Regions from separate parts of the Pseudalkalibacillus sp. JSM 102089 genome, predicted to be linked through region 3. Evidence: riboswitches for the same ligand, from Rfam matches in the RefSeq annotation. Region 3 holds a riboswitch; each other region holds the start of a gene.

Region 1 (9,921 bases), on a different contig from region 3:
CGATCCAGCTATTAAACTTGTTGAACTGTTAGGAGCAACCGCTAAAAGATAGGCATTTCTGATACCATTCGTTTGGACCCTTTCCTTAAGAGACTGCCATTTTTCACTAACGTAACCTCGTTGATTAAAGTACTCCCCATTTTGCCAATCAGAGCCTTCAAAGAGAGAGTAGCTTCCTTTTTCAACGGCAAGCTCATGACTTGCCTGTATCGTTAAATAATTAATTGTTTCATATAGTTCGTCCGCATAGTCTGCCGCTTCATGACTTTCCCAGACAATCTCTTTTTTCGCAAGGAGGTGATGCCAACCAAACGTTCCAAGACCAATGCTTCTATACTTCTCATTCGTTAACTGGGCTTGAGGCACTTCGATCGTATTAATATCGATCACGTTATCCAGCATTCTTACCTGAATTGGAATTAATCGCTCTAGTGCATTAGCTGTAACCGCACGTCCAAGATTAATACTAGATAGATTACAAACGACATAGTCACCAGGCGTTTTCGTAATGATAATTTTACCGTCTTTCGTGATTTCCTCTTCAACAGTCGTTGCACTCATATTTTGCATAATTTCCGTACAAAGATTGGAAGCATAGATCATACCAGCATGCTTATTAGGATTCGCGCGATTCACCGTATCTCGATAGAACATATAAGGCGTCCCAGTTTCCAATTGTGATTTCATGACACGCTTCATAATCTCAATCGCCGGCACTGTTTTTCTTGAAAGCTCAGGCTGATTCACACATTGCCTATATTTCATACGAAACTCTCCTGATCCTTTTTCCTTGTCATAAGCATCTTCAAGAGAGAACCCCATCACCTGACGGACTTCATGCGGATCAAATAAATGCCAGTCTCCACGGTCTTCCACTACTTCCATAAAGATATCTGGAATACAAAGACCCGTGAAAAGATCATGTGTCCTCATTCGTTCGTCTCCGTTATTAAGCTTGGCATCAAGAAATTCGAAAACGTCCTTATGCCAGACATCAAGATATACAGCAACAGCACCTTGACGCTGTCCTAGCTGGTCTACGCTCACAGCTGTATTGTTTAATTGCTTCATCCACGGTAAAACCCCAGATGAATTGCCTTTAAACCCTTTAATATCACTCCCACGAGAACGAATTTTCCCGAGATATGCTCCAATTCCTCCTCCATTTTTCGAAACGGTCGCTACATCTGTATTGCTGTCATAGATTCCTCTAAGACTGTCATCCACCGTATCGATAAAGCATGAGCTTAGCTGTCCATAGCTTTTCCCTGCATTTGAAAGAGTAGGAGTTGCTACTGTCATATATAAATTAGATAGCGCCCAATACGCTTCTTCAATTAGATTTAACCTCTTATCTTTTGGTTCATTTAACATGAGCGTCATAGCAATGACTAGAAAGCGCTCTTGAGGCAATTCATATACATTCTTTTCATGATCAGTAGCTAGATAGCGGTCTGCGAGCGTTCGTAGGCCGATGTATGTAAACAAACGATCTCTTGATGGCTCGATTAACTTAGCAACATGCTCTACTTCATTCTTGGAATAAGACTGAAGAAGTGTTTTGTTATAAATCCCTTCATCTGTCAGCTGTTGAAGAAGGCGATAGAAGCTTCCCCCGCCATAAACCTCTTTCTCAGTTCGATGTGAAAGAGACTTACGATAGAGCGAACGAAGATGAAAAGCTGCTGCCACATAAGTCCAGTCAGGTTCTGTTGCGCTAATTCGTTCAAGGGCATTTAAAACTAGAATGTTATCAACCTCTTCTTGCGTTGATTTTTCTGAAATACCATCAATTGTTTTTTCAATAAAACTCTCACTAGCAAGTGACGGGTACTCATTTAGGAGCGTTCTTACTTCCTCCATTATTTTTGTTACTGTCATTTCTGCTACAGTACTCATATACCTCTCTCCTTTATCCATCCAAAATAAAAAGCTCACTCTCGGAAGAGTGAGCCTGGAGAAAACGACAAAGTATAAATGAACGTACTCGTACATTTACCCTGCCATTTCTCACCCTCAACCCCCGAAGAATAGAAACGTTTTTGACTATACGGCAGGTCTACTGGCTTGTGCTTCTCCCTTGGCAAACCTTCCCGGAATTAACTCCAGTGGTTTCTTGCCTCGTCCACACGACAGTTGCGGGGACAGCTCCGGATTCAGACCGGATTCCCTATTAAGTCGTTCTACGACACCGCATACTCAATTATTTAATTACGTACACTTTACCCCATATATAGTATCTGAAACATTTATTAATCACTAAATATTGATAACCTCATCTTACATGATGCTTTGATTTAGCACAAGCTTTATTGTTACATTGACTTCGATTTATTTCAACTCTAAAGACACTCACCTATCACTTTCAACTTGCTCATGCATATATTGTTGATACCTAAAAAAGTTTCCCAAAGGAAAGAAAGGTGAGTATGATGAAAAAATCATCTTCGGTTAATTTCAAGAAATTGGTTGGTTATACACAACTTTGTCAGAAATTCGGTATTTTGAGTGAACAAGAAAGCAAAGAAATTCTACAAAAGTTAAGTGAGCATAAAACATAAAGCTTTAACTACGATTGAAAAGGAAGCGAGATCACGATCCTTCCTCCCTTTTTGTTTTCTTCGGCGTATATGTTACCATTATGTTTTTCTACTATTGTTTTTGTAATCGATAGACCAATGCCTGAACCTGACTTGTCACCTGTATAGAACCGGTCGAAAACGCGCTCTGGATTCTCGCCAAAGCCTTTACCATCATCTTCAACCCTAATAAAAACTTGACGATCTTCTGGATGGACATGTACTTCTATAACGGATGAAGCGAATCGTAGGGCATTACCGAGTATATTCATAAATGCTTGTTTCATTTTATCACTATCCATCTTAACGCCTATGGTATGATCAGTGTCATACCTCACCTCTATTTCCCGTTGATGTGCAAGTGGTTTTACCGCAGTGATGACTTCCATTAACACATGATGAAGATCGACTACTTCATAAGTAAAAGATTCATCTACTGTTTCTAACCTCGTTAAATAAGAAATGTCCTGCACGATTTTTTTTAAACGCTGCGTTTCTTTCACGATCACTTCAAGACTATGCTCTACGTCCTCTCCTACGATTACTTCATCTAGAATCCCTTCCGCATTCCCTTGAATCGCCATTAGAGGGGTCTTTAATTCATGAGACGCATTTTGAAGGAATTCCTTCTGATCAAAATCATTTTTTCGAAGTTGCTCCGTTAGTTCTTGAAATGTCTTAGCAAGTTCATTGATTTCATCCTTTGTCTTAAGCTTCAACGGGGGTGGTTCCTTGCGCATCGTAAATTCCCGCATGTGATTGGCTAGTAATCGAATTGGCCCCGCTATTCCTTTCTGCATGATAGCAGCAAGGAGGACGGCAACAGCAGCAGATACTAAAAGACTGACAACCTGTGATTGCTGAATAATCCGATTGAAACCTTCAAGGCTTTCTACCTTCGTAAATAGCACAATATTGCCAACTTGCTCTCGTGAGAGACTAATTGGCACTTCCTCTGTAACATATAAATTTCCTTTGTTTTCTTCATAATCAATTCGAACCACTTCATCGACATTCGAATAAATTGCCTTCTCATTTGCATTATAAATTATAAATTGAGATGAGATTAAATTGCCTGCCATTTCAATTCTTCTGCGATCAAGTAACCCATTAGGTGGATTTTCGCCCTTCCACTGTCGATCTTCGAGCATCTGACTAATTTGCAATCCCTCTTTTTGCAGCTGTTCTCTCGTTTCGCGCACAAGATATTCTTGAAATAAATATTGAAATGAAATAGTAGTAATAAGCAGAATAACAACAATAAGAACGATATAACTAAGAAACAATTTGGTACCGATATTAAACTTCTTCATCGATTTTATAGCCATACCCCCAAACTGTTGTAATCTTCGCTTGCGCCTTTGCGTCTGACATCTTTTTACGTAGCCTTTTCACAAGGTCATCAATAATTCTGCCATCACCTACATATTGATAACCCCAAATGGCTTCAATTAATCTCTCTCTTGTAAACGGTTGTCCTGGATGTTGAAGAAGATAGGCGAGCACATCGTACTCTTTCGGCGTTAAAGCCATTTCTTCCTCATTCACTAATAACAGTCGTTTTTTCTTATTTAAACGTACGTTCTGAACAGTGATTTCTTGTGAAGAATGGTTTTTCTCTAGGCGATTCATCCGTTTGAATAGGTTCTTAATACGCACAACAAGTTCTCTAGGGCTAAAAGGTTTCGTTAAGTAATCATCAGCGCCAAGTTCAAGGCCTAGTATCCGATCAAGCTCTTCATCTCTTGCGGAAACAACGATAACGGGAATGTAAGAATGCTTTCTTAACCGTCGAAGGAGTTCAAGCCCATCAACATTTGGCATCATAATATCTAATACTAATAAATCGGGTTCAATTGTCTCTAGAGCACTTAACACTTCTGCCCCATCTGTAAAGGTTGAGACAATAAACCCTTCTTTTTTTAAATACTTCTCTAAAATATCACGTATATTTTGTTCATCATCAATCACAAAAACGTGCTGCATCTCTCTCAACTCCGTTCCCTTTTCACCTCTAAGACGAAATATGCTTTTCATACTCTTTATATTATCCTAGCCTTATCTGACAGTAAATCAGCCAGATGTCTTCAAGACATACGAAAGAGATAGGGGGCCCCTATCTCTCACTAAGACTAGCTAAGTTTTTCAATCAGCTGATCAAGTATATCATTTTTTTGTTTCACAATTTCTTGAGCCTGCTCTCGCTTGGCTTCCATCTCTTCATGCATTTCTTCTCTTGCGGCTTTCTCTTCGTCGGTTAACTCTGGACGCTCTCCACTTTCTTCAAGTTCCTGCTTCTTAGACTCTCTCTCTTCATGAGCAGCCTGGGCTTCATCATGCATCGCACCAAGCTGTGAGTTTAGATCCGCAAGCTCTTTCTGAAGCTCATCGACGCCTTCAACACTTGAAGCATCTTGATCAAGCAGGAGGTTAATTAATTGATCTTTTTTCTCAGCAGTTTCCATTTTCAGTTCGCGATCTAGAGAGCGGTCTTCGAAGTGACCTCTTTTTCCATGATGTCCTTTAGGACCTGCCATCTCCTGGGTTTGCCCTACTGTCTGCTCTTCTATTTCAGTTGACTCGTCATCTGCTGCATTAACATTTGCTCCAGCTATCCCCCCAGCTAAAACCATAGAGGCAACACCAATCATCCATTTGTTCATCTTCATCAATCTCCCTTCATAGGTATGTTCTTACAATACCTATTATGGACAACAACTTACGAAGAAATTTGTAAGAATGATGTGAAAATGATGTGAGTTTGCTTTATCTCTTTTTTAATTGGTCGATCACTTTAGCATCCAAACTACGTACATGCAAATCACGCTGTGGAAATGGTATCTCTACGTTGTGATCTGCAAGGATCCGGTTGATGCGGAAGTTTAAATTACTCTTTGTTTCTACCGCTGCTTTTGGTGACGAGATCCAAATAAATAGTTGAAAATCAAGTGATGAATCACCAAAACCAAGGAAATTCACAAAAGGAGGAGGAGTTTCAAGCACATACATTGAATTCTCTTTTTCTTCCACAGCTACTTGGAGCAATAGCGATCTCACAAGCTCCACATCTGAACCGTATGCCACTCCTATTGGTAAAACGAGGCGCAATCTTGAGTCTCCATATGAGTGGTTCACAACCTGCTCTTCGATAAAATACGAATTTGGCATAATAATCCGTTCATTGTCTAGCGTTCGAATAATCGTGGCACGCATATTAATTTTTTCAACGTCTCCAATAACATCGTTTATGATCACTCGATCACCTACTTTAATTGGTCTTTCAAATAAAATAATCAAACCAGAAATAAAGTTATTTGCGATGTTCTGCATTCCAAAACCGATTCCGACCCCAAGTATTCCTGCAAAGACCGTTAAAGCACTTAGATCAATCCCGACTGTTGTTAAACTAATAACGACCGCTATCACCATCAATGTGTAATGAAAAACACGATTGAACGTAAATTGCAAACCTGTATCCAGGCTGTATCGATCATAAAGCGGTGGCATAAGAAAGGAAGTTGCAATCTTTGAAAATCGATTTGCAAGAGTAATGATAAATAGTGCAATTAATACAAGAAACAACGAGATTTCAACACTACCAATTGCAAATAATTGGCTAAACATCCAACTGTTATCGGAAAAATAAAATAAAACAAATAGCAGGATGGCATACCCTGTTGTCCAATTTATAAATGAGAGGAAAGCTGGGCGAATACCGTTTGGGTAATTCTCCTCTTTGTCTCGTTTTGTCAGCCATAATTTGATCAGAAATCGAATCAGGAATAGACCTAGTATTACAGAAATTGTAATGACTATGTCCATAATGTTCGCATTTTCTAAAATTGAATGCACAAAAGGCAACCCCTTATTTATTCATTTATCCTTTATCATATCACGGAAATTGTAACCTCCGCAGGTCTTAAACCGTCTAATTCATTGAGAAACTTCTAAACGCACCAAAAATCGAGATAACAAAAATTTAAGCTAACATAGCTAAAAATAAAAACGAAGCGGGGACAAACTTATGAGAAGATGGATCCTTCTTATCTGTACATCAATTCTTTTACTAGCAGGATGTAGTTCTAATAATGGAAACTTTTCAAATGAAAGTAGCGATATAGCTACTTCAACTGATCAATCCACAGATGAAAACCAAGGAGGAAATGAAAGAGAAAAAGAAAAAAATTCGTCTTCTATAGAAAAATCAGAAATGCCTGCCTTACAGCAAGAGCGCAAGGTAATCTTCAATGCAAACCTTTCCTTAACAGTTGAAGATTTACCTAAGGCTACTGACAAAATCAAAGATCTAACTAGAACTTATAAAGGTTATGTTGTCGAAGAAAGTACTGCTTCAGAAGAAGATTCTCTTTTTGGATCAATGACCGTACGCATACCCCAACCTGAATTTGACTCTTATCTCGATGAAGTTGAAGGTCTTGGAAAAGGGACTCCTCAAAAATCGATATCCGGAACCGATGTCACCGAGAACTACGTTGATCTTACCTCAAGACTGAAAGCAAAGGAAGCTATTCAAAAAAGACTGGAAGCATTTCTTAATGAAGCAACCAAAACAGAAGATCTGTTAGCTATATTTAATGAGCTTTCCCGTGTACAGGAAGAGGTCGAACAGCTAAAAGGTCAAATAAATTACCTCAATAACCAAAGTGAATATTCGACTGTTACAGTTTCACTCGAACAGCAGAAAATTATTGTTCCTTCTATAGATAAGAATGAATTTCAAACGCTAACAGAGGCAAAAAAACTGCTAATGACAACTGTAAATGGGCTCCTTTCCTTTTTCTCCACAGCGGCTGTACTCTTGATTGGTCTCTCACCTATTTTGGTCCCGCTCATTCTTATAGGATTATTTTTCTTGTATAGAAAGCGAAAAAAGAAGAATCAAAAAGCCGATCAGCATACCTGATCGGGTTTTCCTTATGATGCTACATCACGTTTCGTGAATAGTAGCCATGACAATGACAAGAACAAAACAAAGTAGACGAGAAGCATGGTCAACGAGAAACCGAGCGTCATACTTTCAATTATAGGTGAACCATCGAAATAAACACTTAAGTCCGTATTGGCAAAGAGGATATACTTCACCCAATCGTATTGACTAAGAATAAAAGTAAGTTGGCTCCCTGTAAACATAAGGAATATAGCTAATCCAATCGCAAGAGAGGAACTTCTAAAGATACTCGATAGCATGAAAGCAAATGTTACCATCATAAGCAAATTCACACTGGCAAGTGCATATTCAACAATATAATGAATGGCCATACTCGTTTCGGCCACTTCCCCACCTGAATAAGTTAGGTATGGTTGATCGACTGCACTAAAACCGAGGAATAACCCGCCGATAATAAAAGAAGAAATGTATAAGATGACGAGAGAAAACAGCGCAAATAATAGCGTTGAAATAAATTTAGAAGCAAGAATTTTCGTGCGTGAAGCAGGTCTGATCAACAATAACTTAATGGTTCCCCACGAATATTCACTCGCTATAACACCTGCGCCGATAATGATCGTAAAGATGGAAATTAAACTCACAATGCCAGTTGAACTATCCATAAAACTCCATATTGAATCACTTTCTAAAGGGGGAATATCATTCTCTAACCGATATTCATTTATCGCAATAGAACGTTCCTGACTGTCTTTAAAGGCTTTGGGCATTCCCTCTGAATCTTTTAGCGTTTGTTCTGCCTGTTGGATCGCATTTTCAGAATCAGTGCGCCAGTTCGTAGTCTCATCACTTGCATTCATATTAGTAAAAATGCCTGCTACAAGTACGGCTGCCACCACAAGTCCGATCATCACCCACGTTCCAACTCTTCTATAAATCTTCATGTTTTCATTTTGTATTAAATGTAACATACTAGACAACTTGCTCACCCCCAGTTACTTCTAAGAACACATCTTCTAACGTTTTCACAGAGGATTGAATACCGTATACGCGGACGCCCTTTTCCACGAGAACAGCTGTTACCTCTGGAATAAGCTCATGTTCTATTTTAATCGTCAACTTACGCTCCGATTTTTCCATCTCACAATCAGGGAAATTTGCTTTAACAGCGTGAACCGCGTGTTCTACTGGATCGACTTCAAATGAAACCATAACGGCGTGATCATTTTGAACAAAGTCATTCACTCGCTGCACATCGACCATTTTTCCGGCCTGAATAATGCCAATTCGATCACACATGAGTTCGATTTCGGATAATAAATGACTAGAAACAACTACAGCAACATTTTCTTCTCTTGCAAGTGTTCGTAAATATTGTCTGATTTCTCGAATACCTGCGGGGTCTAGTCCGTTTGTTGGCTCGTCTAGAATAAGTAGCTTAGGTCGGTGAAGCAGTGCCTGGGCAAGTCCAAGACGCTGTCGCATCCCAAGGGAGTATCCCTTCACTTTTTCATTGATACGACCTTGGAGTCCAACCAATTGAATGACTTCTTGAATGCGTTCTTTTGAAACACCTTTGACCATTCGAGCATAATGGACAAGGTTTTGGTACCCAGTCAAAAATTTGTACATTTCAGGATTTTCAACAATCGCTCCTACTTTTACAATCGCATTCTCGTAATCTGTTTTAATACTGCTTCCATCAATGAGAACTTCGCCTTCCGTCATTCTCATTAGCCCAACCATCATCCGAATTGTTGTTGTTTTTCCTGCTCCATTCGGCCCCAGAAAACCAAACACTTCACCTGGGTATACATCAAATGAAAGTTGATCAATGATTGTGTTCTTTCCAATTACTTTTGTTAAATCTTGAATCTGAACAACTGGTTTTACAGCCATTTTATTCCTCCTCTTGATACAACTTTTTCAACCACTCCACTATTCTCATACGATCTCGCTCGCGAATGGTTTCAACATCTTCGAGCGCGAGAACCTTACCATTTCGAATCGCAATAACCGTTTCAAGCAATGGTTCGATTTCCGTTACTTCATGTGTTGTGATGATCACCGTTTGTTTTTCTAAGTCGATAAAAGAAAGTAAGCTCTTCACAATTGAATCTCGCACCATCGGATCAAGACCTGATAACGGCTCATCCATCAGAATAATAGGTACATCTCTCGCAAGGGTAAGAGCAATCTTCAATCTCCCACGATTTCCTTTAGATAAATGCTTCACCTTTTGATCCTGATTCACTTCCATAAATTTAACAATATCGTGAGCTTTTTCAAGATTAAAATCGCTAAATTGACTTGCAAAAAAGCGGATTGTCTCTTTCACTGTGAAGAATGAATAGTAAGCGTCTAACTCTGATAAATAAGCAACTTTTTTTGCCGAACGCCTCGAAACCTTTTCTTCATTAAGCATTACTTTGCCTT
Region 2 (9,921 bases), on a different contig from region 3:
CCAAAGAAAATCAATGATCTCCCCAGTGGCTTTTCTTCTGTTCTCTTCTGATGACATCAGGTCTTCAAATCGAACAGAGTGAACGTTTGGACGCCCCATCCACTCACTAAAACTTTGGTACCACTCAGCAAAATGAGGTTGCACAGCAACAAAAGGCGTAATCGGAACGCCCCCTTCGATTAGAAATTGAATCCGATCGTTGTGCGTAAATCCTTCCTGCATGAACGTTTCATAGAGATGGTGAGCTGGTACCTTTGGAATAAAATGTGCGTATGAAATGAGCACGTCACGTGGATCTCTCAGTACAAAAATTTGTTTTAACTTTAAATCTTCAAAAAATGTCTCCCACTCTTTGGAATAATGGAAATGTCCATTTAAGAAGCTGTGGTTAGGAAATGCTCGTGCAGTGGCCAATTTTTCTTCCGTTTGGTAATGATAATGTCCGTACATACCAATAAACGGATCATTTTGCATATATGGTACACCGAGCAATAGTTGTTTTAAAAGATGCGTCCCGCTTTTCGGAATCGAATTTAATAAAAAGCGTGGTAGCTTTGTGTTAGTCAATCGTGTAAACCTCCTTTAATAAGCAAACGTGGTGGACTTGCTTTACTATCCTATGAAGAAGAATGGTAAGGGGAGTGGACAGGGGGCCCGCCTGTTTACACATTTAAGTACCCGTTTTTCACCAAAAAGGATTTGATCGATTGGACGGCTTCTTCAATCGTTTCTTTTTCCGTATCGATCGTAAACTCTGGGGAAACCGGAGCTTCATAAGGCGCGTCAATTCCTGTGAACTGACGGATTTCACCTTTTCGCGCTTTGGCGTAAAGGCCTTTAGGGTCACGGTTCTCACACGTTTCCACACTGGCTTTCACATAGATTTCAATAAATTCCTTCTCGTTGAAAAGTCCTCGAATCTTATCTCGCTCTTGCTGAAAAGGGGAGATAAACGCAGCAAGCGTCATAATTCCAGCATCAACAAAGAGACGTGAGACTTCACCGATTCTTCGCATATTTTCAATCCGATCTGCATCTGAAAAGCCAAGGTCTGCGTTCAATCCGTGTCGAACGTTATCGCCATCAAGTCTGTAAGTATGAACGCCCGCTGCATGTAAGGCGTTCTCAAGCTCAACTGAAATCGTTGATTTTCCTGACCCGGAAAGTCCTGTGAACCACAGGACAGCCCCTTTGTGCAACTTCATTTTTTCACGGTCCTGTTTCATCACGTTTCCTTCATGCCAGGTGACATGTTTTTCTTTCATATATTCGTCCTCCTTTCATTAAATCATCACAATAAACCGAACGATCAATAGCGTCGTTACCATGACGATCAGCGTTAACGGGAAACCAATTTTCAAAAAGTCGTGAAAGCGATAACCGCCGGCCCCATAGACGATCAAATTAGTTTGATACCCAATCGGCGTCATAAAGCTTGCGGAGGCTGCAATTGCGACAATCATCGCAATGGGGAGGAGGTCAATTTCAAGCGTATGGGCAACCTCGATGGCAATGGGAAACATAAAGACTGCGGCAGCGCTATTTGTCATCATTTCAGTGAAGATGTTCGTTAACACATAAATGCTAAGCAACGTTGCAAGAAGTCCGAGCGGCGCTGTTAGTTGGATAAGGAGACCTGCCATCGAAGCGGCTACACCTGAATTCAGCAGCGCTGTACCAATACCAAACGAACAAGCGATCATAAGGAGAACGTGCCATTGAATCAAATCACGCCCTTCGCCTGGCGTCACAACCTTTGTTAAAAAGAGAAGTAGCGTCGTCACAGCCATAGCGGTTAGCATGGAGAGAACGCCGATCGTAACGAGAATAATCATGACACCAAGCCACCCAATCGAAAGCCAGCCTAATCTGATTTGACGCTGCGTAACGAGCTTATGATCGATTGGTGTAATGTCGTAGAAATCCCTTTTCTTATGAAACTGCTCACCCGCGATCATTAAGAGAACGTCACCTGGTTTTAAGACAATATCACCAATTTTCGATTTCAGGCGCTGATTTTGGCGATGAACAGCGATTACAGCTGCTTGATGCTGGTGTCTGAAATTGGTGTCCTTTATCTTTTTGAAAAGGTGTGACGAATGAGGTGTGACAATTCCTTCAATGAGCTGGTGATTTTCTGGAAAATAAGACCCGGAGCTTCCCTGTAGCTGTAATCCCTTCATCCGCTGGATCTCAGCGATCGTTGAGATGTCGCCACTAAAAACAAGGCGGTCTCCTTCCTTCAGAATCGTCTCGCCTGATACAGGCGCGATCGCTCGTTCGTGACGCATAATACTGACGAGAAATAACCCTTTCAAGCTCCTTAGCTGTGCTTCTTTTACCGTGCGATTGATATAGGGAAATTGTTCTGTAACAAGCACTTCACCGGTATATTTCTTGAGCAATTCAGGTTCAGTGAGAGAAGAAGAACGGCGATCTGGAAGCAACTTGTTACTAAAGAAGATCAAATACGCCAGACCGAGTAGCGTGATTGGGATCCCGATCGCACTAAGCTGGAAAAAAGAAAAACCCTCGTAGCCGTTTTCGAGTAGCAGTCCATGAACGACAAGGTTTGTCGAAGTACCAATTAACGTAATGGTGCCGCCAAGAATCGTAGCGTAGGAAAGCGGAATAAGAAACTTGGAAGGAGACATCCCGTTTTCATCGCACCATTTTTTCATCATTGGGGTAGAAGCGATCACGATCGGTGTATTGTTCACAAAAGCTGAAATGATGGAGATTGGGAATAGCAATTTAGTCAGGCGCTTCTTTCGGGAATGTGAGCTTTTGAGGAGACGTTGAAAGAGGCGATCCACAATGCCACTCCGCTGAATGCTTCCAGCCACGATGAAGAGAAGGGCAATCGTGAGCATCCCTTCATTCGAGAATCCGGCCGTTGCTTCCTCGGGCGTAATAATGCCAGTGAATAGAAATAAGACGAGAACCGAGGCTAGGATCACTTCGGGTCGTCCTTTTTCAAAGAAAAGACAGAAAAGCATGATGATCATCGTAATCATAACGAAATAGAATGCCATCATTCAGCGCGCGCGGCATCATTCGTCTTCATGATCGTGCTGCACCTCATCCAATAGAATCTCAATCACTTCGGGGCGAGAAAATTCTTTCGGAGGTCTTTGGCCATTCTTCAGCATCTCTCGGACCTTTGTACCGCTTAGATGAATGTGAAATTCGCCATCGTGTGGACACGTTTTGGCAGTAGCCATGCTCGAACACTTGATACAATAAAACGCGTGCTCGAAGGCCATAATCTCAATGCCGATTTCGTCTTTCGAAAATTGGTGGAAGATGTTCTGCGCAGCGAACGTATCGTAATAATCGCCAACACCTGCGTGATCACGGCCAACGATAAAATGTGTGCAGCCACAGTTCTTCCGAACGAGACTATGAAAAATCGCCTCGCGCGGGCCAGCATACCTCATCGCAGCTGGGAATACGGAGAGAATGACGCGATCAGACGGATAATAGTTTTCTATAAGAGCGCTGTAGCTTTTCATTCGAATATCCGCTGGAATGTCATCTTTCTTCGTTTGGCCAACGAGTGGGTGAATGAGAAGGGCATCAACGGTTTCAAGTGCCGTCTTTTGAAGGTATTCATGTGCGCGATGAATCGGATTACGCGTTTGAAAGCCAACGATTGTTTTCCATCCGCGCTGTTGGAATGTCTCTCTTAATTCTGCTGGCGTTTGAAAATGGTCTTGAAGCGCTGTTGGGTGCTGAAGGAGCGTGATTGGGCCACCGAGGTTAAACGCTTCCTGCTCGTACGTTTTTTGAACGCCTGGATGCTCAGCATCGTTCGTTCCATAGACGAGTCGAGCTTCTTCTGTTTTGTCTGCTTCATAAATATCTTCTACTTCCATTAGTCCATAGATCTCCCCGTCTTCACCCTTCAGGCAAACAGTAGGACTAGAAAAAATCATGTCACGCGTTTCTTCGGATACAGAAAGCGTAATAGGCAAGCTCCAGATTGTCCCATTTGCGAGCCTCATTTTATTTAAAACGTGCGTATAATCTGTTTGGTTCATAAAGCCCGTTAACGGACTAAAAGCACCGATTGCGATCATATATAAATCGGATAAATTCCATGGTGTTAAGGTGACGACCGGAAACATTGTGGCCTTCTTAAGAAGCGCCAGGCGATCCTCTTCACATGGAATGCGGTTAATTAGCTGACCGCCATGTGGTTCTATCATAAATAAATCTCCCTTCTTGCTTGTTCACATATAGAGTTGCTACTAGCTTATGAAAGAAGAAGAGGAGAAGAGAGGGCTAATGAGAAAATTGGATGAGGGGTGTGTTTTTAAAGGGGGTCAGGCGCGAGCCTGACCCCCTTTAAAAACAACTGTCTCCGCACCAAAGACACTCCAACACATTCGGGGATATCCTCTTTTTTGCTTCTTGACCCTCCCACACTTTTGGACTACACTGTGTAGTGTGAGGTGGAAGCGATGAAAATTCATCAGTTCAAAACGAATGAAACAGGGTTAAACCGCTTTTTCGGCTCTCTTGAAGCGAAGGTTATGGACATCCTCTTCGAAGGTCCAGAAATGACGATCAAAGATGTGAAGCAAAAGCTCGATCAAGAGAAAAGTACGAACTTTAACACGGTTATGACGGTGATGAATCGTCTCGTGGATAAAGGAATCCTAGTAAAACGAGTTGAAAAGCGCACATCAATGTTTAAGCCGCTTCTATCGAAAGAAGAATTTCTGCGAACGCAATCAAAGGAATTAACACAGGATCTAATGGATGAATTTGGTCCGCTTGCTGTGAATCATATGCTTGATGCGCTCGATGAAGCGGATCCAGTTTTGATCGAAAAGCTTGAGCAAAAAATCAAGCAGCTAAAGGAGAAGTAAGATGAGAATCAAACAGCCGCGATTTTTGTTTATGCTTTCTTTCTTTCTTGTAGCCACGATGCTTGTTCAAATGTCACTATACAGTCTGCATTTATACTCGAACTGGACGCTTATGTTAAGCGTACTTGAAGCCTGCCATAATATGCTTCGTGCGATCGGTTTATCATCTATGAACATGCTATTAGAAGTTCTGATTCTCTCAACATTTTCATTAATCGTGATGATGATCGTGAAGCAAATTTATCGATATGTCACCTTTTCGAAACGGCTGTCGCTTCTTCGTGAAGACATCGTTACAGAGGAAGTCATTCGGAATTTCGATTTAGGAAAACAGGCACTCGAGGTGATTAAAAGCGACGAGCCTATCGCTCTTACATATGGAATGATTAGACCCAAAATTGTTCTGTCGACTGAACTAGTTAGCATGTTGAGCAAAGAAGAGCTGCGCGCCGTGATTTATCACGAAACTTTTCATCAGCAGCATCGTGATCCATTGAAAAAATTTATCATCACCCTTCTCGTCCACGCGCTTTGGTACGTGCCGATCTTGAAATGGGTATCGAATCACTATCACACGCTACGCGAAATTGCCGCGGATCGGTTTGCGATGAAAGAAGCAAATATGCTTGATCTAAGTAGCGCGTTATTAAAACTATTAAAAAGCGATCACCGCCAGCGTCATGCGTTTGCTGTATCTTTCGCGGAAACGTCTGTGAACGATCGCATTCAACATATTCTTGCGCCAGAAAAGGAAGTGCACCTAACGTTGCCTGTTGGTACTGTCCTTTACTCGCTTTATATTGTGTTAGGGTTATCCATCATGTTTATGGTGGCCACACCCTAATTCTTTTTCGAAAACGAACACTACGACATGTAGTGTGGAAATTAGGAGGGAGTTAATTGATGAATTCATCACAAAACGTTGCTCTTGTCGTACTACGAATCATACTCGGTCTCATTTTTACGGTTCACGGTCTTGATAAATTTGCTGGAGGGATTGGGAATACTGCTGGCTTTTTCGAGAGCATTGGCATTTTGGGTGGTTTAGCGTATGTCGTTGCAACGATTGAACTAGTCGGAGGTCTTCTTATGATCGTTGGACTAGGCACACGCATTGTTTCTTTTCTTTTCATGATCGTCATGCTAGGAGCGATCTTTACGGTTAAACTAACGACAGGATTTATCGGAGGGTATGAATTGGATCTTGCTCTTCTCGGTATGTCAGTCGCTGTATTGATTGGGGGAGGCGGAACGATCTCCGCTGATTACAAATTCTTTTCGAAACAATTATAGGAGGAAGAATGATGGCTAAGTCAAATAAAAATAAGAAAAAACATGCAAAATCTCAGTCTCAAAAAAAATCGAATACTTGGATCTACTGGCTAGTGGCGGCAGTCGCTGCAGTTATCGTAATCGTGATCGTCGTCTCAAGCGGCTCGAGTTCCGACAGTTCAGAGGAAGAAGCGATGGAGCAACCATTTCTCGGGGATGAAAATGCGCAGGTAGAAGTGATTGAATTTGGAGATTACAAATGTCCTTACTGTAAAGCATTCGAACAGTCCTTTTTCCCGCAAATTGATCAAGAGTTAATTCAAACAGGGGAAATCAAATTCTCTTTTATCAACTATCCATTTATTAATGTTGATTCCGATCGCTCAGCTGAATTTGCTGAAGTGGTGTACCAGGAGCTTGGGAATGACGTGTTCTGGGATTTCCATTCGTTAATATATGAAAAGCAAACAGAAGGCACGGAACAGCAGGACATTTACACCGAAGATTATCTTGTCGACACGTTAAAAGAAGTGACTGATGAAGAAAAAGCACAACAGGTACTGGCAGCTTTTAAAGATGGCGAAGGAGAAGCGGCGATCGACTACGACTTATCGAAAGCTCGTGATCTCGACGTTACTGGCACACCAGCTCTCTTTGTGAACGGTGAGCCGTTTGAAGGACAAACGATTGATGACCTGAAGAAAATGGTAGAAGAAGCGAAGGAAGAGTAAAGGAATTACCATCATTGTCCACCGTGGGTGGACAATGATGTTTTTTTGTTTGTGAAGGGGGTCAGGCGCGAGCCTGACCCCCTCAAAACACAACTGTTCCCCCCACTCTCGCAATCATGTATAATAAACCTGTTACCAATTACATAGTGATCGATTCAGGTGTCTTTTCAATGAAGACTTAATAGGGAAGCTGGTGCAATTCCAGCGCGGTCCCGCCACTGTAAATGGTCGCCTGCTGCAGAATCCACTGTTCGAAACAGCGAATGGGAAGGAGCAGCATGCGATAACCATGAGCCAGGAGACCTGCCTGAATCTAGCACGAACAGCCTACGAGGATAGGGATGTGCGAACGGATTCAGGTGTAGCCTTTGGCACACCGTTACTTCCATTCGACCATCTCCATGCCCTCGTGCGTGGAGATTTTTTAGTTTAGAGACATCAGAAAACAGGAGGAGAAACACACATGAAAAAGCTTTATTCACTACTCGTTTTACTTTTTCTCGTTACAGGAATTATCGCAGGTTGCGGAGCGAGTGAAGAGAACAGCGCGACAAATGAAGGAAATGCGAATACAGAGCAAGCTGAACAGTCAGAAGATAGCGCTTTCCCAGTAACGATAACGGATGCGTTGGACCAGGATGTTACGATCGAAAAAGACCCTGAAAAAATTGTCTCCCTGATCCCGAGTAACACGGAGATCCTTTTCGACCTGGGAGCAGGGGAAGAAGTCGTTGGCGTTTCTGACTTCGCCAACTATCCAGAAGAAACGGCTGATATCGAAAAAATCGGCGGCATGGAATTTAACGTGGAGAAAATCATTTCTCTAAAGCCTGATCTCGTACTTGCGCACGGCTCAAGCGCACATAACTCAGAAGCTGGTCTCCAGCAGCTTCGTGATGCTGGGATCACGGTACTCGTTGTGAACGATGCGAAAAGCTTCGATGAAGTCTACCATTCCATCGAAATGATCGGACAAGCAACGGGCGAAACGGAAGAAGCGGAAACAACGATCGATGAGATGAAGCAAGATCTTGAAGACATTCAAGCAAAAGCAGAAAGCATTAGTGAAGAAGATCAGAAAAATGTCTTCGTCGAAGTTGCCCCTGCGCCTGAAATTTACTCTCCAGGGAAGAATACGTTCATGGATGACATGCTAACGATGATTCATGCGAAAAACGTGACGCACGACCAGGAAGGCTGGAACCAGGTGGATCAGGAAGCGATTATTGAAGCGAATCCTGACGTGATCATCACAACGTACGGCTACTATACAGAGAAGCCAGTTGAACAGGTGTTAAGCCGCGACGGCTGGCAGGACGTTACAGCTGTCAAAGATGAGCAGGTTGTTGATGTGCACTCTGACCTCGTTACACGCTCTGGCCCTCGTCTTACTGAAGGAGTAGAGGAACTTGCAAAAGCGGTTTACCCGGATGTTTTTGCTGAATAAACGGTTCATTGCCTATCCGATTGCGATAGCACTCTTAATTGGTGCCATGCTCCTTGGCATTTCAATCGGTACTGTTTCAGTTCCAGTGCTTACCATTCTAAAATTAATCGGAAGCGAAGTTTTGCACCTTCCATTCATAGGCAAAACCGATCCAATGTTTACAACAATTGTGATGGATATTCGCTTGCCGCGCGTCATTTTGGCAGGTCTTGTGGGGGCGTCTCTTGCGATAGCAGGGGCCGCCTTTCAAGGTCTTTTACGCAATCCATTAGCGGATCCGTACGTGCTCGGCGTCTCATCCGGAGCATCTGTTGGGGCCGTTCTCGTACTCTTTTTCAACTTATCATTGCCATTTGTCGGCATGTTCACCCTACCAGTTATGAGCATCGCCGCATCGATTCTTACCATTTTCCTCGTGCTATTCTTCGCACGACAAATCGAGCGCTCGATGCGCGTGGAGACGATCATCTTAACAGGAATTGTGTTTAGTTCATTCCTTGGCTCACTCCTGTCACTTATGATCGCTTTAACTGGAGAGGAGCTTCGTCAAATTATCGGCTGGCTCCTTGGAAGCGTGTCGATGCGCGGATGGGAATACATTGGAATCATTCTTCCCTTTTTCATCATCGGCTCAGGGATTCTGCTCTTTAGCAGTAAAGAGCTGAACGCGATGTCGTTTGGTGAAGAACGCGCTCAGCATATTGGCGTGAACGTCGCGAAACGAAAGCTTTGGATTCTCATCGGTGGTTCGATTTTAACAGGTGCAGCTGTTGCGGTTTCCGGAACGATTGGCTTCGTTGGCCTTGTGATTCCGCATTTGACGCGCCTTCTATGGGGCCCGGATCACAGGCATTTACTGCCACTATCCATTTTACTTGGTGCTGCTTTTCTGATCATCGCTGACTTGATTTCACGAACGATCATTTCACCAACGGAATTACCGATTGGCGTCATCACATCGCTTATCGGTGCCCCGGTATTTGCCATTATTTTAATACGAAGACGTAAGGAAAGAAGAGGATAAGCATGCTAAGCGTACATTCTGTTACAGGAGGATACCCCGGTCACGACGTGCTTGATGACATCTCGTTTGATGTGAATCAAGGCGAGCTTCTCGGCATCGTTGGACCAAACGGAAGCGGCAAAACGAATATTTTTAAAATGGTTAGCGGCATCCTGAAGGCAAAGTCCGGCTCAATCATGCTCAAAGATAAGCCGCTCTCAAGCTACTCAGCGAAACAGCTGGCGCGTGTGCTCGCGGTTCTTCCACAGCATGCGGATCAGGCTTTTCCTTATACCGTTAAGGAAACCGTTTCGCTTGGACGCTACGCCCATCAGACGGGATGGTTTCAAATGTGGAGCGAGCATGACGAGATGGTCGTGCAGCGTACGATGGAGCAAACTGGAATCGCAGGCTTCGCGGATAACTATGTGAACGAACTCTCAGGCGGTGAGCGTCAGCGCGTCTTTCTCGCACAGGCGCTCGCGCAGGAACCTGAGATTCTCTTGTTAGACGAGCCGACGAACCACCTCGACCTTTCTTATCAAAAAGAACTGCTCGATCTTTTAAAAAAGTGGACGCGCGAACAGGGGC
Region 3 (9,921 bases):
TGGATCTCTTCCTTTCTTGGTATGGCGACGATCTTTGCTGAAGCTGTTCTAGCTCAGAAATTTCGCGTAAAAGAAAATGGTGTCGTAAAAGGTGGACCCGCTTACTATATTCGCGACGGTCTAGGTAGTAAAAAATTAGCCGCCTTCTTTGCGATTGCGATCATTTGTGCGCTTGGTTTTGTTGGGAATATGGTGCAATCTAATTCAATAGCCGAGGCTTTTCAAACCGCATTTCAAATTCCACCGCTTGCGATCGGCATAGGTGTAGCGATTTTAATTAGTTTAATACTATTCGGTGGTATCAATCGAATTGCTCGATTTGCAGGCAATGTCGTTCCGATTATGGCGTTACTCTACATTATCGGAGCTCTTATCATTCTTGTCTTACATTTCGATCAAGTACTTCCAGCACTATCACTTATCGTTGAATCGGCATTCACTCCAGAATCAGCTGGAGGCGGGGTACTTGGCGCTTCCATCAAAGAAGCCATTCGTTATGGAGTTGCAAGAGGTTTATTTTCAAATGAAGCCGGTATGGGATCAACGCCACACGCTCATGCTGTAGCGGAAGTGAAACACCCTGCCCAACAAGGATTTGTAGCCATGGTAGGTGTTCTCATCGATACCGTGATTATTTGTACCGTTACAGCACTCGTGATTCTTGTAACGGACGGGGCAAGTTCTAACCTTACTGGAATTGAATTAACCCAGGCTAGTTTCACGAGTGGACTCGGTGGCTTTGGCGTTTACTTTATTGCATTTAGTCTTTTGTTCTTTAGTTTCACAACAATTTTAGGCTGGGCTTACTTTGGCGAAACAAATGTAAATTATTTATTTGGACAAAAAAGCGTCCCTTACTATCGTGGTGCTGTTCTTGTTTTCATCGTCCTAGGAACTGTTTTAAATGTGCCGTTCGTATGGCAGCTTGCCGATACATTTAATGCATTCATGGTGTTGCCCAACGTCATAGCCCTGATCGCTTTAAGTAGCGTCGTAAAAAAATCATATAAAGAGCTTTCTCAATAAAAAAAGCGATGCAGCTGCATCGCTTTTTTCTATCTATCTGCACTTAGATGAGAGTTGATATTCAGACTGCGGATCACGATTTCATCGCCAGCCACATCAAGGATATTTATTCCTGTATTATCTTGAAAGATGCGACGATAGTTGGCAAAAGGCATCCCAAGTACTCCTGCTAGAAAGAAACGAATCGTGTTGTTGTGCGCAACAACGAGCACCGTTTCACCGGAATGCTTTTCACTTATTTCCTTAAAAAAAGATGACGCTCTTTCATACATTTCACGAGCCGTTTCACCCGTTCGCCCCGCTCTTGTTTCCCATGGGTTAGCCATCCAATTATCCCATGAGTCAGGATCTTCTTTAATAAACTCCGCTTTCGATCGACCTTCCCACTCTCCAAAATCACCTTCATAGATCCGTTCATCTATTTGAATCGGCAAATCTCGTTCTCCTAAGATATGTTCAGCTGTATGACGTGCGCGTATTAATGGAGAAGCATAAGCTCGATCAAACGAAACCGAACTTAGAAAGTCGCCTGCATTCTTCGCTTGAGTGGCTCCCTCCGTAGAAAGTCCAATATCTGTTCGTCCACAATAAAGATCTCCTGCTGCATTCCATTCACTTTCACCATGTCGTACAAGATAAATACGCGTATGACTTTGTTTCGTTGCTTTATTTATACTCTTATTGGTCACTACTTGTTCACTCTCTCCTACACAAATTCTAACCTTCATTATGGCTATCGTATCGAGAGGATGCAAGTGGAAGAAAATGTTTCTATTTCTCATTACACACGAAATCCGCTAGCTATGTGCCAGCGGATAATTATCTATAAAGCGGCCTGTAGACCAGCCTGATTTAGAAAGTTCCACGGTTTATTAAAATGTGGTTGGAAAAAGAAATCGATGTATCCTAATTCATCTATAGTCATTTTGTTTTGAATACAAACAGATAGTGTATTGATTGATTGCGTTACGTCTGCTTTAGAGATGACTTGAGCACCAAGAATTCTCCGAGTATCCTCTTCATAAACCACCTTCAGTGTGATCACTTCATAATCTGGCATAAACTCTGGACGATTGTTTTCTTTTATTGTGATTGTTTTCACATTCTTCCCCGTACTAATAGCTGCCTTCTCAGTTAAACCAGTAGAAGCCATACTGTGATCAAAAAGGTGTAAACCAGATGTCCCCTGAGTGCCCATATATCTGATCGTTGGTTTCATAATGTTCTGTCCAACGAGGGTACCCATACGCACAGCATTTGTGGCTAAAGGAATATAAGCATTTTCACCAGTTGGATTGTATTGTATAGCACAGCTATCACCAGCAGCAAAAATATTTTGCTTACTCGTTCTCATATATTCATCTACAATAATGGCCCCGTTTGGCATCATCTCTACCTGCCCTTTAAGAAGATCTGTGTTCGGACGAAAGCCTACAGAAAGAATAACGAGATCTGCTTCATACTCTCCACTGGTTGTCACTACTTTAGAGACGTGTTCCTCACCTTCAAATCGAGTCACTGTTTCGTTAAGCGCAAGACGAATGCCACGAGTCTTGAAGTCCTCTTCAATTATATCTGTAAACTCTGGATCAAGATACTTACTTAAGATACGGTCTTCTCCATCAATTAAAGTTACTTCTTTTCCATATTTCTGAAAAGCCTCTACTAACTCAACTCCAATATAGCCTGCTCCAATAACGGTTACGCGCTTAGCTTCCTTTGCTCGTTCGATAATTGTATTAGCTTGAGTATAGTTTTTTGATAAAAGGATATTATTAAGTTGAATTCCTTCAATTGGCGGAATAATCGGCCATGATCCTGTTGCCATCACAAGCTTATCGTAATCATCCTCAAACACTTCTTTTGTATTCAAATTTTTAACACGAATACGATTGTTTATAGAATCAATATCTAATACTTCATGCTTCATTTTCATTGTGACACCCATCTCTTCTAACTTCTCAGGAGATGAATAGAATAAACCTTTTGGATCTTTTACAACTCCTCCAACATAAAGAGCAATTCCGCAAGATAAGAAAGAGACATTATCATTCCGCTCATAAACCGTAATATCTGCTTCAGGATAACGTGTTGCTATATTCGTAACTGCCGCCGTTCCGGCATGTGTACATCCAACAACTGCTACTTTCATCAATCATTCCTCCTTGTATAATTGTGAAGTATTTCACATAAAAGGATGCAATCATGTGAAATACTTCACAATTTCTATATTCTAATTATATGTCTGTTTTGTATTAAACGCAATAAGTTTGTTCAATATTTCACAATAAATCTTAAATAGAAAGTCATCTTACTATCACATGCCTTCCTATCGCGTTACGATAATGGTAGAAGGTTAATACTATTTATTAAAGCGGAAGGAGTCTAACCATGGTTACATTAAGCATTCTTGATCAAGCCCCTATACCTTCAGGGAGTAATGCCTATAAAACACTTGAGCATACGCGTGAACTCGCACGTACTGCAGAAGCTCTTGGTTACTACCGATACTGGTTTGCAGAACACCATAGTACAAAAGGACTTGCCAGCACTTCTCCAGAGATTATGATGTCTCACATCGCAGCCTCAACCTCTAATATCAAGGTAGGCTCTGGTGGTGTCCTACTTCCACAATATAGTCCATTCAAAGTGGCAGAGAATTTCCGACAACTAGAAGCTCTTCATCCAGGACGTGTAGACCTTGGAGTCGGCCGTTCACCCGGTGGTACAGCAAAAACACGATTAGCTTTAACAGATGGCATTAATAAAAGCTTGAATGAATTCCCACGTCAATTAGAAGAGCTCTCCCACTACTTGACTGACTCTATGCCGAGAGGACACGAGTTTGCCGGCATAAAAGCAGCTCCTCAAACCGACTCACCCCCTTCTCTTTGGCTATTAGGGATGGGTGAGAATAGTGCTAAAAAAGCAGCAGAATTGGGCATTGGCTATGTCTTTGGGCATTTTATTAAACCTGATCGAGGGAAGAACGCTCTCCAAACTTACTATCAACAGTTCCAACCTACTTATTATAGTCCTTCTCCCTCAGCTATTATTGCCTTATTTGTCGTATGTGGAGAAACTGACGAAGAGGCGGAAGAACTTGCTTTAAGTCAGGATCTCTGGCTTCTGCGAGTAGAAAAAGGTCTTGATAGTCGAGTGCCATCCATTGACGAAGCTAAACAGCACCGTTATACCGTAACGGAAGAAGAACGAGTAAAAAATAATCGAAAACGAATGATAATAGGATCTAGAGAAACAGTGAAGAAGAAAATCGACGCATTAGCCGAACACTATCAAACTGAAGAATTCATGGTCCTCACAAACATACATGATTATGATGAGCGAAGAAAATCATATGAGCGTCTTGCACATATTTATTTATAAGGCGATTACTCAACATGTTTTTAGGTGTTACTCAAATAAAAGCCCCTACTTCTCAATGAAATAGGGGCTTTTACCGTTATTCAGTTAATTCGGATCGATGCCGTATTCGATAAAATTCATAGAAATTCTTAACGATGACCTTAATGACGGAGTAAAGTGGAATAGCAATCAGCATCCCAATGAACCCATATAAAGCCGCCGCTACAATTAGTAGTAAAATGATGGTTAAAGGGTGTATGTTTAACCTTTTACCTAGGACAACAGGCGCTACCAAGTTTCCTTCTAACTGTTGAACAACTATCGTAATAATAATCACATACAATGCTAACATCGGCTCTTGTGTTAAAGCGACAACCAGAGCAGGTATAACACCAATAATCGGCCCAAAGAACGGGACAACTGCTGTGACCATCACAAATAGGCCTAATATTAATGCATAAGGTAGTCCAATGATTAAATAACCAACATACATTAGGACACCGTCCACGATTGCTACAATAATTTGGCCGATAATATAGGCCGATAAAGTTTCATCAACTTTATGAAGGATCTTTTCTCCTTCACCCTGATGTTTATTTGGAATAAATCTCAGGAGAAATGGGCTTAATTTATGATCATCTTTAAGAAAATAGAATAAGACAAAAGGTACGATTACAAGGACTGTCGTAGCACTCGTTAACGCACTCACAACCTGCATAATATGATCACCGAGGCTTTGCGTTAAATTCCCTAAATAACTCGTTGCTTTTTGTTGAAGGTTTTCTACAGAAAGCATCCCCATATCATTTTTCTCCATCATTTTCTCAGCTTCTTTTGCTGATTCTTTCAGCTTCTCAGGCAACTCCTTCGAAAACTCTGACACTTGACTCTGAATTGGATTTGCTAGAAAAGTGAATCCAGTATAGAGGATACCCGCAATCCCTATAAACACAATTAAAATCGCGACAATATCTGATACAAAAGGAATCTTTTTTAATAACTTAACAATAGGCTTGATCGCATAATACAAAAAACCAGCAATTAATACTGGATAAAACAATGTACCTATAATTGTTTTCACCGGTTTCAATAAATCTAATTCTGTCAAAAAGAAAAAACAAATTAATAATAGAATAATACCGGTTATATACTTGAAGAAATCATGTCTAATCCACATTGGCCGTCTCCTTTGTTTTTATTCATTTCACTCTCATCCCTATACCACTCAACACTCTTTTACTAACTTGATTTCCACAAAAAGTTTACTATTCTAAGGGATCTAAAAAGTAGCCTCTCTCGTAAATATTGTTTCTATAAAAGTGAGGGGTGATTCCCTCTCCAATCAGCTAAATGGGGTTTTAAATATAAAACAACCATCTTTTAGAGAGGAGCCAAAGTAAAACGATAAAATGTCTCACAGCTAACAAAAGAGAGCCGGAATATTCCGGCCCTCTTTTCGGATTATAACAACGCTAGGATTTCCCCTAGATTCTTGCTTGTTTTTTTACGATCCAATCTTGTTTGAGCACGTTTTTGGGCTAGCTCGTTAAGTTGCCTCTCCCCTTCAGTTTCCGGCTGAATTCCAGGTACTTTCATTGGTCTTCCTTCTAGCAAGGCAACAAACGAAATAAAGCACGTCGCTGCTATTCGATTGGCACCCGTTAAAAGATGTTCGGCGTTTACTTTCACAAAAACTTCCATTGAGCTTTTACCTGTCCATATGACAAATGCTTCATAATGAATCGAATCTTCTTCCGTTATAGGATGTAAAAACTCAACCGTATCCATTGACACCGTCACGCACTCTAGACGAGAATGCCTTGTCGCCGCGATTGATGCTAGCATATCCATATCGGCAAGGAGTTTACCCCCAAATAATGTCCCATGGCTGTTAAGGTCAGGCGGAAAAATACGGCTGCTCTTATACACTCTTGATTCGCTTACATTCTTTTTCATATCATCTCTCCTTTTCTAAACAATAAAAAATGCATACTCTTTTCATAAGAGCATGCATAACAAATAGACTTTTCCCAGTCTTCTCCGTTACACCCCCCTATCGTCCGTAGGTCAATCAGTGCTTTAGAAAAGGCAGGTCTCCTGGCTTGAAGCTTTGTTGAACGAATGCCCCTTCCCTATCATTGATAAGTGGGGTAACGCACCGTCCTTACTTCTTACAGTGGCGGGACCGCATTGGATTTTCACCAATTTCCCTATTAAGTACTGGAATCAGTACACCTTTTCCATTTTATTCAATTGTACTTCTCTATTCTTCATGCCGGGGATCTAAAAGTCAATACCATTCGTTAATCAAACGTTTGTTTAACTATTTATACCTTAAACAAACGTTTATTTAATGATTTTTCCGCCGGCAGAGGAACCAATTAATTAGAATGCAACAAAAAAAAGACGCCTTCACAGCGCCTTTATTTATTCGTCGGTTGAATCCTCAACCATTTGTTTTAATTCAGATAAACTAGTTCCGTCAAAACGCTTACCATCTACAAATAAGGTAGGCGTTTCTGAAACATTCTTTTTATTTGCATAAGCAAGGTCAGCTTCTACTCGTTTCTCACCTGCACCACTCTTATAGGCTTTAACAACTCTGTCCGTTTCTTCTTCACTAACTAGACCACTAAGGGTTTTCGTTAAGAAAGATTCAGTTAAAACATCTTTCGTCTCAGATCCTTTTTTATGTTTGTCATACAGAACATGATGAAATTGCCAAAATACATCATTACCTAATTCTTTATAAACAACCTCAGCAAATTCAGCAGCCCTTGTGGAATCTTTATGGAGGAATGGATAATTAACAAAGTAGAATTTTACTTTCTCAGTCGCAATTAATTCCTCTTGGATTTTTGGAAACAAAGATTCATTAAAGGATTGACATGAAGAGCATTTATAATCACCAAATTGCACAATTTCAACTGGCGCTGTTTCCTCACCCAAGTGCGGTTGAGACTCTAATTTAAATCCTTTTGTATTTGCAAATGGATGAAACAGAAAGTTAATAAACAAAAATAGAATAACGAGTCCCGCAAATAATAATAACCATTTGGCACCCGGTTTTAACTTCTTTTTTGGTTTAGCCATTCAGTCACTTCCTCTTTAATCCTATGTTTCTTTCTCCTGATCGATCTTAAACGACCAACCTTTTCTCTTAAGGTATGTTGAAAGACTATATGGTCCGCCGCCTCCTAGAAACAAAGACACTGACATAGCTAGAAAAGCAATGTCTAGTTCATAACCGCCCAGCATTCCAGTTGATCGCTTTACAAAGAGAAGAGCTCCTAATAAAATCATAGAAAACAGTACGCTGACAATTCGCGTTCCTAAGCCGAGAATCATCAAAACTCCTCCAGTTAACTCTACTACAGCCACAACATAAGCAAGAAAACCAGAAATACCGATCGTCTCAAAAAAAGCTACTGTATTCGTGATCCCTTCAGAAAACTTTAAAAAACCATGAGCAAAAAAAAGCATACCTACGACCAATCGAATTGTTAACAACCCGAGATGGGGATAGGTTTTCATTATTGATCCTCCCCAGATACTAACATTATTTGACACCGTTCGACACAGATATCCAACTAAACGTTATCATAATGAATGCCTACATTGCAAAAGGATGAAGACCTATTTCTGACCCCTTGCGAGTGTGGAATGCCGAATGATTTGATTGATCACTTCCGAAAATACTAACCCTACTGCAATGGATCCCGATATCATAAATGCTCTGGCTGCAAGGTTAATGGCACTATTGTAATCATTTTGAACGAAATTCCTCATCGCATCGTAAGCCAGACCACCAGGAACAAGCGGAATAATCCCCGCTACACTAAATATAATCACTGGTGTCCGATACACCTTTGCAAACACCTGACTAATAACAGCGATGACAAAGGAGGCTGTTACAGTGGCAATGACAGCATCAATACCTGATGCCTCCATCCCGTAATAAATCATCCAGCCACACATGCCTACAAACCCGCCCTTAATAAGGGAGGATTTAGGAGCGTTAAATAACAATCCAAACGCTGCACTTGCCACAAAGCTCGTCAAAACCTGAGCAATAATTGTCATAATTGTCCTCCCTTTCTATAAAAATGATACAACAAGGGCAATGCCTGCTCCAATCGCAAATGCGGTAAGAAAGGCTTCTGCGCCTTTAGATAGGCCTGATATTAAATGCCCCGCCATTAAATCCCTCACAGCGTTCGTGATTAATAGACCCGGAACAAGTGGCATCACTGAACCAATAATAATTCTATCAAGTTGCCCACCGATTCCAGTAGACACAAAAAAGACAGCGAGTAATCCTATGACAAATGAAGCGAGGAATTCTGCGAAGAATTTTATCGGTACAAGGCGGTTAAATAGTGAAACACTATAAAAGCCACCTCCCCCTGCAAGAACCGCTGGAAGAAAATCTCCCCACTCCCCTTGAAACATAATTAGAAAACAACCGCTCGCAATCGCAGCAGCAACTAACTGCTTAGGAAATGTATACCGCTCAGTCATTTTATCCAATCGGTCAAGCTCTTCATAAGCTTCCTTAATCGAAAGACCACCACTGCTAATTCTCCTCGATATACTATTTACCTTCGTTACTTTATCTAAATCCGTCGTGCGTTCTGAAATGCGCATCAACTGTGTTTTGGAAGGCTCAGGACCTTCTAAAGAAAAAATAATCCCAGTAGGGGTTACGTAACTATTCGAATGCGTTGCCCCATAAGCGTCCGCAATTCTAGTCATCGTATCTTCTACACGGTACGTTTCACCGCCATTTTGCAGCATTACCTTTCCGGCCAAAAGGCATACTTGAATAATGTCATAGGCATAACTCGTTTGATTTTCCATACGTCGCTCCTGACAACCGTGAAGTATTCATTGTTCGTTGTTTCTTAGTTTATATGAACCTACTTATGTTTATCAAATGTAATATAAAAAGAAGAAGATCATTATGAATGTCACTTTAACAAAAAGGCTATGTTAGCTTATACTGTTGATTCCCGATTTTTGGCTCATTTATATAGCCTAAAAAAATAGCGCTGGCATAAGCCAGCGCTATTGTTGAGACACTCTTTGCATTTTAGAATAAATCGACATATAGGTATTCGATTCCTCCACTTTACCCATCTCACGATAAACCTTCGTCAACCACTGAACAGGGGTTGGGTCCGTTGGATGCAGCTCCATCTCCCAATCGAAACAAGTAATTGCTTCCTCATATTGTTTAAGTTTATGGTAGAGCTTACCTAGCTGAAACTGCTTATCTGGATCATCTTGAATATCCGCCATTGTTTGTAGCGTTGATAGGATAGAGAGATCTTGGTTTTTCTCGAATAAAGGCTTCACCCAGCTATAGACGTATCCTAAACCAAATTCATGCAGCATCCTAGGGATGAGTGCTTGAAGTAAACCATCTAGATAAGGACGATTTTCTTTACGTTCCAAACAGCTTTGAAGGGAAGGATAATCAAAGGTTTTGAAATTTGTAGTCTCATCTTGAAACGCACTTAGAAGAAG

What was found. A riboswitch is a leader RNA that binds a small molecule or an ion and turns the genes downstream of it on or off. The one in region 3 is predicted to bind cobalamin.
Positions count from the first base shown of each region.
Region 1: another riboswitch for cobalamin. It lies ahead of ABVF21_RS20460 (ribonucleoside-diphosphate reductase subunit alpha); the one in region 3 lies ahead of ABVF21_RS15525 (acyl-CoA thioesterase).
Region 2: another riboswitch for cobalamin. It lies ahead of ABVF21_RS06500 (ABC transporter substrate-binding protein); the one in region 3 lies ahead of ABVF21_RS15525 (acyl-CoA thioesterase).

Region 1 covers NZ_JBEWYW010000015.1:13,456-23,376, reverse strand. Annotated here, with positions in the region: gene ABVF21_RS20460 (ribonucleoside-diphosphate reductase subunit alpha) at 1-1,899, opposite strand, end outside; cobalamin riboswitch at 2,036-2,211, opposite strand; gene ABVF21_RS20455 (sensor histidine kinase) at 2,570-3,907, opposite strand; gene ABVF21_RS20450 (response regulator transcription factor) at 3,879-4,616, opposite strand; gene ABVF21_RS20445 (hypothetical protein) at 4,712-5,242, opposite strand; gene ABVF21_RS20440 (mechanosensitive ion channel family protein) at 5,346-6,431, opposite strand; gene ABVF21_RS20435 (DUF4349 domain-containing protein) at 6,604-7,503, shown strand; gene ABVF21_RS20430 (ABC transporter permease) at 7,515-8,456, opposite strand; gene ABVF21_RS20425 (ABC transporter ATP-binding protein) at 8,458-9,384, opposite strand; gene ABVF21_RS20420 (ABC transporter ATP-binding protein) at 9,386-9,921, opposite strand, start outside.
Region 2 covers NZ_JBEWYW010000002.1:380,193-390,113, reverse strand. Annotated here, with positions in the region: gene ABVF21_RS06540 (sulfotransferase domain-containing protein) at 1-567, opposite strand, end outside; gene cysC (adenylyl-sulfate kinase) at 663-1,265, opposite strand; gene ABVF21_RS06530 (SLC13 family permease) at 1,284-3,038, opposite strand; gene sat (sulfate adenylyltransferase) at 3,054-4,211, opposite strand; gene ABVF21_RS06520 (BlaI/MecI/CopY family transcriptional regulator) at 4,467-4,877, shown strand; gene ABVF21_RS06515 (M56 family metallopeptidase) at 4,879-5,721, shown strand; gene ABVF21_RS06510 (DoxX family protein) at 5,781-6,170, shown strand; gene ABVF21_RS06505 (DsbA family protein) at 6,182-6,880, shown strand; cobalamin riboswitch at 7,021-7,205, shown strand; gene ABVF21_RS06500 (ABC transporter substrate-binding protein) at 7,344-8,327, shown strand; gene ABVF21_RS06495 (FecCD family ABC transporter permease) at 8,311-9,351, shown strand; gene ABVF21_RS06490 (adenosylcobinamide amidohydrolase) at 9,354-9,921, shown strand, end outside.
Region 3 covers NZ_JBEWYW010000007.1:92,378-102,298, forward strand. Annotated here, with positions in the region: gene ABVF21_RS15500 (alanine/glycine:cation symporter family protein) at 1-1,026, shown strand, start outside; gene ABVF21_RS15505 (histidine phosphatase family protein) at 1,056-1,715, opposite strand; gene ABVF21_RS15510 (CoA-disulfide reductase) at 1,850-3,178, opposite strand; gene ABVF21_RS15515 (LLM class flavin-dependent oxidoreductase) at 3,418-4,413, shown strand; gene ABVF21_RS15520 (AI-2E family transporter) at 4,490-5,569, opposite strand; gene ABVF21_RS15525 (acyl-CoA thioesterase) at 5,854-6,348, opposite strand; cobalamin riboswitch at 6,463-6,646, opposite strand; gene ABVF21_RS15530 (DsbA family protein) at 6,820-7,485, opposite strand; gene ABVF21_RS15535 (DoxX family protein) at 7,507-7,926, opposite strand; gene ABVF21_RS15540 (threonine/serine exporter family protein) at 8,029-8,475, opposite strand; gene ABVF21_RS15545 (threonine/serine exporter family protein) at 8,491-9,252, opposite strand; gene ABVF21_RS15550 (tetratricopeptide repeat protein) at 9,460-9,921, opposite strand, start outside.